DNA from 3 places in the Pseudomonas sp. Stari2 genome. Region 3 is predicted to be linked to each of the others. Evidence: predicted binding sites of a transcription regulator. Region 3 holds the regulator's gene; each other region holds the start of a gene.
The links. The regulator FliA, encoded in region 3, starts transcription of late flagellar genes. The targets are predictions, from matches to a motif close to CTAAAGTTTNNNNNNNNNNNGCCGNTAA.

Region 1: NH234_RS04210 (methyl-accepting chemotaxis protein) is a predicted target of FliA. The motif match lies at 1,197-1,224, and genes of this name have one in related genera.
Region 2: NH234_RS16100 (methyl-accepting chemotaxis protein) is a predicted target of FliA. The motif match lies at 1,576-1,603, and genes of this name have one in related genera.

What each region holds. Positions count from the first base shown of each region.
Region 1 is NZ_CP099760.1:950,734-954,008, reverse strand. Features, by position in the region: gene NH234_RS04215 (PA4780 family RIO1-like protein kinase) at 36-932, opposite strand; gene NH234_RS04210 (methyl-accepting chemotaxis protein) at 1,375-3,275, shown strand, end outside.
Region 2 is NZ_CP099760.1:3,581,339-3,584,613, forward strand. Features, by position in the region: gene NH234_RS16085 (MmcQ/YjbR family DNA-binding protein) at 1-169, shown strand, start outside; gene NH234_RS16090 (DUF1294 domain-containing protein) at 172-600, opposite strand; gene NH234_RS16095 (undecaprenyl-diphosphate phosphatase) at 597-1,427, opposite strand; gene NH234_RS16100 (methyl-accepting chemotaxis protein) at 1,731-3,275, shown strand, end outside.
Region 3 is NZ_CP099760.1:1,993,271-1,996,545, reverse strand. Features, by position in the region: gene NH234_RS09170 (protein phosphatase CheZ) at 1-784, opposite strand, end outside; gene NH234_RS09165 (chemotaxis response regulator CheY) at 802-1,173, opposite strand; gene fliA (RNA polymerase sigma factor FliA) at 1,341-2,081, opposite strand; gene fleN (flagellar synthesis regulator FleN) at 2,078-2,908, opposite strand; gene flhF (flagellar biosynthesis protein FlhF) at 3,022-3,275, opposite strand, start outside.

The DNA.
Region 1 (3,275 bases), 1.0 Mb from region 3:
AACCCGGCCGAAGCCGGGTTTTCCTTTTCAGATGCTCACTGCATCCACGGTGGCGGAGGCGGTTCGTCGGACTTGCCCTTGGGCTCGTCGTCCGCCGCGCGGATGGCTTGCTTGCGCTCCTCATCCAGACGCGCCGCTTCGATCTCGCGCAGCACTCCGCCGACATCGGCCAGGTCCTCGGGATCGTCGAACTCGCCGGTCAGCACGCTGGCCGGGTGCAACGTACCCGCTTCGTATAACGCCCACATTTCCTTGGCGTATCGGGTCTTCTTCAACTCCGGGGCGAAGCGACCGAAATACGACGCCATGTTGCCGACGTCACGTTCGAGCATGCTGAACGCGTGGTTGTTGCCGGCGGCGTCCACCGCTTGCGGCAGGTCGATGATGACCGGCCCTGTCGGCGTCAGCAGCACGTTGAACTCCGAGAGGTCACCGTGCACCAGACCGGTACACAACATCAGCACGATCTGCGAAATCAGGAACGCGTGATATTCGCGGGCCTGATCCGGCTCCAGCACCACGTCGTTCAGACGCGGTGCGGCATCGCCGTATTCGTCGGCCACCAGTTCCATCAGCAGCACGCCTTCGAGGAAATCGTACGGCTTGGGCACCCGCACACCGGCGTTGGCCAGGCGGAACAGCGCCGCGACTTCGGCGTTCTGCCAGGCGTCTTCGGCTTCCTTGCGCCCGAACTTGGAACCCTTGGCCATCGCCCGGGCCTGTCGGCTGTTACGAACCTTGCGGCCTTCCTGATACTCGGCCGCCTGGCGGAAACTGCGTTTGTTCGCCTCCTTGTAGACCTTTGCGCAACGTAACTGATTGCCGCAGCGCACCACATAAACAGCTGCTTCTTTGCCACTCATGAGTGGACGCAGCACTTCGTCGACCAGACCGTCCTCGATCAGGGGTTCAATGCGTTTTGGAGTCTTCATCAGCTTTTATTGTGGGTCCTTTATTACCAAACACGCGAATGTCACTCGTTATACGGCAATCCTCGCATCACGGGGAGGGGTTGCCGACCTGTGAACCTGTGGATGCACACACTGTGCCGGATAAACCGGGCCGATCCGCCTCTTTATCGACTGCTGCGAATCATAGCCGAGGCTGTCGGAGTTGTTGGCGACAGGACTTGAGGGCATTTGCGACAGAATCTGACATCCCGCCGAACACCGCTCACAATAATTTTCTTTTGCAGCCTCAATTTCCCTCACGCGCGGCCGAATTCATTTGAGGCAGAGGAATTTGTCCGACAATCGTTTCAAAAAAATCTTCGATGTCGCACTCAAGGAAACGGGTGAGAAATACGTTTTTCGGCTGCCAATAAACCGCGAGTCATCTGCACTGCGTGGGCCTACAAGAAAATCTGGAGCGCGGATGAACATCAAACAGAAGTTGACCTGGGCGTTTGCAATCATCGCCTGCTTGCCCGTGGTACTGGTCGCCACGCTGGTGGTACTGAACCTGCGCAGCGATGCCCGGGAAGGCTTTGTCGACAGCAGCGGACGCGAGATCCGACAGGTCAGCAACGCCATGCAGCTGTTTTTCGACGGCATCAGCCAGAACGTCGATTACCTGGCGGCGCAGCCCCTGGTCAAAAACGCCGACGGCACCGTACGCAGCCGCATGAGCGCGAACGCCGCCGATACCTCCGACGGAGAAATCGACAAGCAACTGTTTGCCCTGTTCGAAGGGCTGGCGAAATCTCACCCGGCCTACTCCTATGTTTCCTATGGCCTGAGCAGCGGCGGCTACGCCTTCTGGCCGGGCGACCCGAAAATGGCCAACTACGACCCGCGTACCCGCCCGTGGTACAAGACCGCCATGGCCAACCCGGGCAAGACCCTGCGCACCGAAGCCTATTATTGGGCCGGCGATGACGCGGTACTGGTCAGCACCGTGCGCGCAGTGGCCAACCAGTTGGGCGCCCAGGGTGGCGTGGTCAACATTGACGTGTCGCTCAAGCAACTGACCGAGATCGTCAAACAGATCAAGCTCGGTGAAAGCGGTTACCTGATGCTGATGGAAAACACCGGCACGGTGCTGGTCGATCCGAAGCAACCGGAGCACAACTTCAAGAAGCTCGACAGCCTCGGCGACGGTTACGCACAACTGGCCAAGGCCGGCAAAGGCCTGGTGGAAGTCAAGCTCAACGGCGAACGCTACATGGCCAACGTCTGGCCGTCGGAGCAATTGGGCTGGACCTTCATCGGCCTGATCAAACAGAACGAAGTGATGAGTTCCGCCACTCAACTGACCTGGCTGATCGCGATCATCGCGGCCGTGCTGGCAGCATTTTTCGCCGTCGTCGGCGCCAGTTTCGCCAGCCTGATCGTAAGGCCGATCCGCAGCGTGGCCAGCGGTCTGGAAGGTATCGCCCAGGGCGAAGGCGACCTGACCAAGAGCCTCGACATCCGTGGCAGCGACGAAACCGCGCAACTGGCCAACTGGTTCAACCAGTTCCTCACCGCGATCCGCAGCCTGATCCAACACATCGGCGGCGCGGCCGGAAAAATCCTCGCCACTTCGCAGAGCTCGACCCGGGTCTCCGGCGACATGGCCGAAGCCGCCGGACGCCAGCGCGAAGCGGTGGATATGGTCTCGACCGCGTTCCACGAAATGGTCGCCACCGCCAACGAAGTCGCCCGCTCGTGTAGCCAGGCAGCCGAGTCGGCCGACAGCGGCCAGCGCCAGGCCCGCGAAGGTCAGCAGCAGATCGATGCGGCGGTGCACAGTGTCGACCAACTGAGCCAGGAACTGGAGCAATCGGCGCAGTCGATGCAGCAACTGGAACGCGACAGCAACGACATCCAGTCGATCCTCGGCACCATCCGCTCCATCGCCGAACAGACCAACCTGCTGGCGCTCAACGCGGCTATCGAAGCAGCGCGGGCCGGTGAACAGGGGCGTGGATTTGCGGTGGTCGCCGATGAGGTTCGCGCATTGGCCAAGCGCACGGCGGATTCGACGGCGGAAATCGACGGGCTGCTGGGCAATCTGGCGAAGCGCACCAGCGCGGTGACCCAGCAGATGCGTGCCAGTCTTGATGTGTCGCAGCAATCGGTGGCACGGATTGGTGAGGCGCGGGAGAGCTTTGGGCAGATCCGTGAGTCGGTGGATGTGATTCGTGACATGAACACTCAGATCGCGACTGCGGCGGAAGAGCAGCATCAGGTGGCCGAGGACATCAATCGGCATATCAGCCAGATTCATGGTGATGCGCAGCTGGTGGCGGAGCTGGCGAATTCGGCGCGGCTGGATTCGCAGAGTCTGGCGGG
Region 2 (3,275 bases), 1.6 Mb from region 3:
CGACCGGCCGGGCATTCACCCGGCGCCATATCTGGCGCGGGCACAGTGGATCATCATGCACCCGCCCTACCCCTTGAGCGCCGAGGAACTGCGAGGGTTACTGCAACGTTCTCACCAGTTGGTGGTGAGCAAGCTGCCGAAGAAAACCCAGGTGGGTTTGCTGCTGTAGTTCTAACCCAGCGCCAACAGGTTCGAACCGAGGAACAACTGGTCGATCCAGAACACCTGGTGCAGCGCGACGATCACCCAGAACAGAATCTGAAACGACACCTTGCGCGTCTTGTGCCGGAAGACTTGCTGGGCGATCAACGCGCCCGGCCAGCCTCCCGCCAGTTCCACGGTGTGCAGGACGTTCTCCGGCGTGCGCCAGGCGTCGGCGCGAGCCTTGCGCTTGTCGGCCCAGTACAGGAAAAACGCCAGCACGCTGACCAGCCCATAAGCCGTCAGCGGCACCCGTGAGATTCCGCGCAGCCACATCGACAGCGAACCGAACAGCGGCAACGCACAGACGATCAGCAAGATCATCAGCTTCAACTTCAGATGCTGGATGCTGCCACCGGAAGGACCGCGATCCGGGCGGCGTGCGCGGGAGTCACTCATGCCTTGGCTGCCGCCCAGTCCACCCAACCGAACTGCCAGGTCGCCAGAATCAACAGACCGAACACGATCCGGTACCAGGCGAATGCCGCATAGCTGTGGCTGGCGATGAACTTCAGCAAACCGCGCACGGCGATCATGGCGAAAACGAATGCCGTGACAAAACCGATGGCAAACACCGGGAAGTCCGCCGGCACGAACAGCGCGCGGTACTTGTAGCCCGAATAGACCGCCGCACCGACCATGGTCGGCATCGCCAGGAAAAACGAGAACTCGGTGGCGGTCTTGCGCGACAGACCGAACAGCAGCCCGCCAATGATGGTCGAGCCGGAGCGCGAGGTGCCCGGGATCATCGCCAGACATTGGGCGAAACCGACCTTCAGCGCATCCTTCCAGGTGATTTCGTCCACGGTTTCGGCGTGCACTTCATGCTGCCGGCGCTCGGCCCACAACATGATGAAGCCGCCCACCACCAACGCCGTCGCTACGGTGATCGGGTTGAACAGGTACTTGTGAATCAGATTGGCAAAGATCACGCCGAGCACCACGGCGGGCAGGAAGGCGATCAGCAGGTTGGCGGTAAAGCGTCGCGCACTCGGCTGGGTCGGCAAGCCGATGACCACGTCGAGAATCTTGCGGCGAAACTCCCAGACCACCGCGAGAATCGCGCCGAGCTGAATGATGATGTTGAACGCCATGGCGCGTTCGCCGCCGAAATTCAGCAGGTCGGCGACAATGATCTGGTGTCCGGTACTGGAAATGGGCAAAAACTCCGTCAGCCCTTCTACAACTCCAAGAATCAGTGCCTGCAAGGCGGTCCAAAGGTCCATCAATCCCCCAAAGAGCGATGCGTTCAGGCATGCCCCGATAGTATTTTTTACGTTCACTGCGATCAGCGTAGCTGTTTGTTGCTGTACCGATTCCGCGCGCCAAGGATCCACACGAAACGGTCAAAATTCCGTGAAATGGCAACTTGGGTTCAGGTTTTCACGCACGGGGCCGAAATCCTAACAGACAAGCCGTAATAGCGCTGCCGCGCTCTACGACTTGGGTCGCGTATGCCCGACCAAGGAAACGTGGTTGGATGCTGGCGGTGATTTATTACAAGAAAAAGAAATCGGAGTGACAGCGTTATGAACAGCTTGCGCAGTGTGTCGATCAGCCGACGCTTGTGGCTCATCTTGATTGTGGCGGTGGTCATGCTGCTGACCCTGGGCCTGTTGATGCTCAAGCAGATCCACGATGACCTGTATCACGCCAAGGCCCAGAAAACCCAGCATGTGGTGCAGACCGCCAGCGGTTTGCTGACCTATTACCAGAGCCTGGAAGCGGCGGGAACCCTGACCCGCGACGCCGCGCAGAAGCAGGCGCTGACGGCGATTCGCGGCCTGCGTTATGACCAGAACGATTACTTCTGGATCAACGATCTCACGCCCGTGATGGTCATGCACCCAACCAATCCGAAGCTCGAAGGCCAGAACCTCTCGGCGATCCGCGACCCGGACGGTTTTGCAGTGTTCAACGAGATGGTTGCCATCGCCAAATCCAAGGGCGCCGGGATGGTCGACTACCGTTGGCCGAAACCCGGTGCCAGTGAACCGGTGGCCAAGACCTCCTACGTGAAACTGTTCGAGCCATGGGGTTGGGTGCTGGGTTCCGGCGTGTACGTCGACGATGTGCAGGCTGAGTTTCAGGGCCAGGTGATCAAGGCTTCCGTTGTCGGTCTGTTGATTGCACTGATCATGGGCGTGCTGGTGATCCTGATTGCCCGCAGCATCGTTCGCCCGTTGCAGGAAACCGTGAACGCCATGGCCAACATTGCCAGCGGCGAAAGCGACCTGACCCGCAGCCTCGATACCCATGGCCAGGACGAAGTCACGCAACTGGCCCATCACTTCAATGCCTTCACCGCCAAGCTGCGCCGGGTGATCGGCGATTTGCAGGTGTCGGCCAGCGCGCTGGGCCAGTCCTCCACTGAACTGGGCAACGACGCGAGTCAGGCCCAGCAACGCAGCCAGCAACAATCGCAGCAGATGGAGCTGGTGGCGACGGCCATCAACGAAGTCACCTACGGCGTGCAGGATGTGGCGAAGAACGCCGAGCATGCCGCCAACGAAATGCGCGATGCCGAAGCTCAGGCGCAGCAGGGCCAGATCAACATCGACGGCAGCCTGCAACAGATCGACAAATTGTCCGGCACCATCGATCAGGCGGTCGAAGTCATTCGTACTTTGGCGACCGAAAGCACGCAGATCGGCAGTGTCCTGGAGGTGATCCGCTCGATTGCCGAACAGACCAACCTGCTGGCACTCAACGCCGCCATCGAAGCCGCCCGCGCCGGCGAACAGGGCCGTGGTTTTGCCGTGGTGGCCGATGAGGTTCGCCTGCTGGCACAGCGCACACAGAAATCCACGGCGGAAATCCAGTCAATGATCGAGCGCCTGCAAAATCATTCTGAAGCCGCGGTGAAAGTGATCGGCGACAGCAGCAAGGCCTCGCAGCTGACCATCGAGCAGGCCGGACTGGCCGGTGCGAGCCTCAATGCGATCGGCCAGGCGCTGCGCAACCTCAACGGTCTGAATGCGTCGATCGCCAGTGCGACCCTGCAACAGGCGCACGTGGTCGAGGACATCAACCAGAACGTCACCCAGGCTGCCGGCCTGTCCCACAGCACCGCA
Region 3 (3,275 bases):
ATCCAAGGCTGGATAACAAATCGTCCACATCGTCCTGACCGGACACAACGTCTTCTCGTTTATCGGCATGAATCTGCGGACCTTCACCCTGCGAGAGATGTTTTTGTGGATCTTTTTCAGCGAGCATTGCAGCACGGTCATGTTCGATGCCCGCAAAGCGGTCCACCTGGCTGGCCATGAGCACGAGTTTGAGCAGATTGCTTTCGACTTCGGTGACCAACTGGGTCACGCGCTTGATCACTTGACCTGTGAGGTCCTGGTAATCCTGGGCCAGCAGAATGTCGTTGAGGTTGCTCGACACTGCGCGGTTGTCGGTGCTGCTGCGTGTCAGAAAACCGTCGACCCGACGCGCCAGCTCGCGGAACTCCTCAGCCCCGACTTCACGACGCATGAAGCGTCCCCAGTCGGCACTCAATGCCTGGGCTTCGTCAGCCAGACCATTGACCACCGGCGTGGCGCTTTCCACCAGGTCCATGGTGCGGTTGGCCGCCGCTTCGGTCAGCTTGACCACATAGCTCAGGCGCTCGGTCGCATCAGTGATCTGCGACACTTCCTCGGCCTGCGGCATGTGCGGGTCGATCTGGAAGTTGACGATTGCACTGTGCAGTTCGCGCGTGAGCTTGCCGACTTCCTGGTACAGGCCACGGTCACGGGTCTGATTGAGCTCATGGATCAGTTGCACAGCGTCGCCGAACCTGCCTTTTTCAAGGCTTTCGACCAGTTCGACCGCGTGTTTTTTCAGCGTCGACTCGAAGTCGCCCTGTGAAGATTCTTTATGCTCCATAGCTCCCCCGCGCGTCATCAGCCGATGCGTTCGAAAATCTTCTCGATTTTTTCTTTCAGCGCCTGAGCCGTGAAAGGTTTGACCACGTAGCCGTTAACACCGGCCTGGGCCGCTTCGATGATCTGCTCGCGCTTGGCTTCAGCAGTCACCATCAGCACTGGCAGGTGCTTGAGTTTTTCATCGGCGCGCACGTGACGCAGCAAGTCGATACCGGTCATGCCAGGCATGTTCCAGTCGGTCACCAGAAAGTCGATGCTGCCGCTGTTGAGTACCGGAATGGCAGTGGTGCCATCGTCGGCTTCAACGGTGTTGGTGAACCCGAGGTCACGCAACAGGTTCTTGATGATCCGCCGCATCGTTGAGAAGTCATCAACGATGAGGATTTTCATGTCTTTGTTCAATTCGACCTCCAAGCAGTCTTAAACGCGCCCAGCACCTGGACGCGCCATTTCAATCAATCCGGCAAAACACTCGATGACTGTCTGGAGCACAACAGAGCAAGACCGGTGCCGTTCACCACCGCACCAGCCTCGTTCGCAGCGTCCCCACACTGCCTTCAGCGCGCTCGCCACTCCCCCAAACGCCCCCGCAAGCGGGCCGCGCACTGGCTATGTAACTGGCTGACCCGCGATTCACTGACGCCAAGGACTTCACCGATTTCCTTGAGGTTCAGCTCTTCGTCGTAGTACAGCGCCAACACCAGTCGCTCACGCTCCGGCAAATTGGCAATCGCGTCCGCCAACGCAGCCTGGAAGCGCTCATCTTCCAGATCGCGCGACGGCTCAAGATGAGCACTGGCGCCATCCTCGTGCAGCCCTTCGTGTTCGCCGTCCTGCAACAGGTCGTCGAAACTGAACAGTCGGCTGCCCAGGGTGTCATTCAAAATCCCGTAGTAATCGTCGAGACTCAATTGGAGTTCGGCCGCAACCTCGTGATCTTTAGCGTCACGGCCGGTTTTAGCTTCAATCGAGCGAATCGCGTCGCTGACCATACGGGTGTTACGGTGAACCGAGCGTGGTGCCCAGTCCCCCTTGCGTACTTCATCGAGCATGGCGCCGCGGATCCGGATGCCCGCGTACGTTTCGAAACTGGCGCCTTTGCTGGCGTCGTATTTGGTCGAGACTTCGAGCAGGCCGATCATCCCGGCCTGGATCAGGTCTTCGACCTGCACACTGGCAGGCAATCGCGCCAGCAAGTGGTAAGCAATGCGTTTGACCAGTGGCGCGTAACGCTCGATCAGTTCGTACTGCGCGTCACGTGCCGACTTCTTGTAGAAATTCATACCGCTGGCGGTCATAGCACAGGTCCTGCCGTTTGCTGCACGAGGCGCTCGACGAAAAATTCGAGGTGGCCGCGCGGGTTGGCGGGCAGCGGCCAGGTGTCGACCTTCTGTGCGATCGCCTTGAACGCCAGTGCGCACTTGGAACGCGGGAAAGCTTCATAGACCGCACGCTGCTTCTGCACCGCCTTGCGCACGCTTTCGTCGTAAGGCACCGCGCCGACGTATTGTAGGGCGACGTCAAGGAAGCGATCCGTGACCTTGGTCAACTTGGCGAACAGATTGCGACCTTCCTGCGGGCTCTGGGCCATGTTGGCCAGGACGCGGAAGCGGTTCATGCCGTAATCGCGGTTCAGCAGTTTGATCAGCGCGTAGGCGTCGGTAATCGAGGTCGGCTCGTCGCAGACCACCAGCAACACTTCTTGCGCAGCGCGAACAAAACTGACTACCGAGTCACCGATACCCGCAGCGGTGTCGATCACCAACACATCGAGATTGTCGCCGATATCGCTGAACGCCTGGATCAGGCCGGCATGCTGGGCCGGACTCAGATGAACCATGCTCTGGGTGCCAGAAGCGGCCGGCACGATGCGGATCCCGCCGGGACCTTGCAACAGCACGTCGCGCAGCTCGCAGCGGCCCTCGATCACATCGGCCAGGGTACGTTTGGGCGTGAGGCCCAGCAGAACGTCGACGTTCGCCAGACCCAGGTCGGCGTCCAGCAGCATGACCCGACGGCCAAGCTCTGCCAGCGCCAGGGACAAGTTCACTGACACGTTAGTCTTGCCGACGCCACCTTTGCCGCCGGTCACCGCGATCACCTGTACGGGATGCATGCTGCCCATGTTATTTCTTTACCTTGTCTTGCATAGACGGAGGCCACATTACTGGCTGCGCGTTCACAACCGGAACAATGCGTGGCAGACCATCGATGTAGGTACAAAAACTGTTCATTACCTCAGCCAACCTGCTTGGTCGGGCTGTGGTAGATATCAGCGAACATGTCAGCCATGGCTTCTTCGCTGGGTTCTTCCTGCATTTGCACGCTGACGGCGCGGCTGACCAATTGATGACGGCGCGGCAGATGCAGATCATCCGGAATCCGGGGGCCATCGGTCAGGTAGGCGACCGGCAGTTCATGACTGATCGCCAGACTCAGCACTTCGCCAAGGCTGGCCGTCTCATCCAGTTTAGTCAGGATGCACCCGGCGA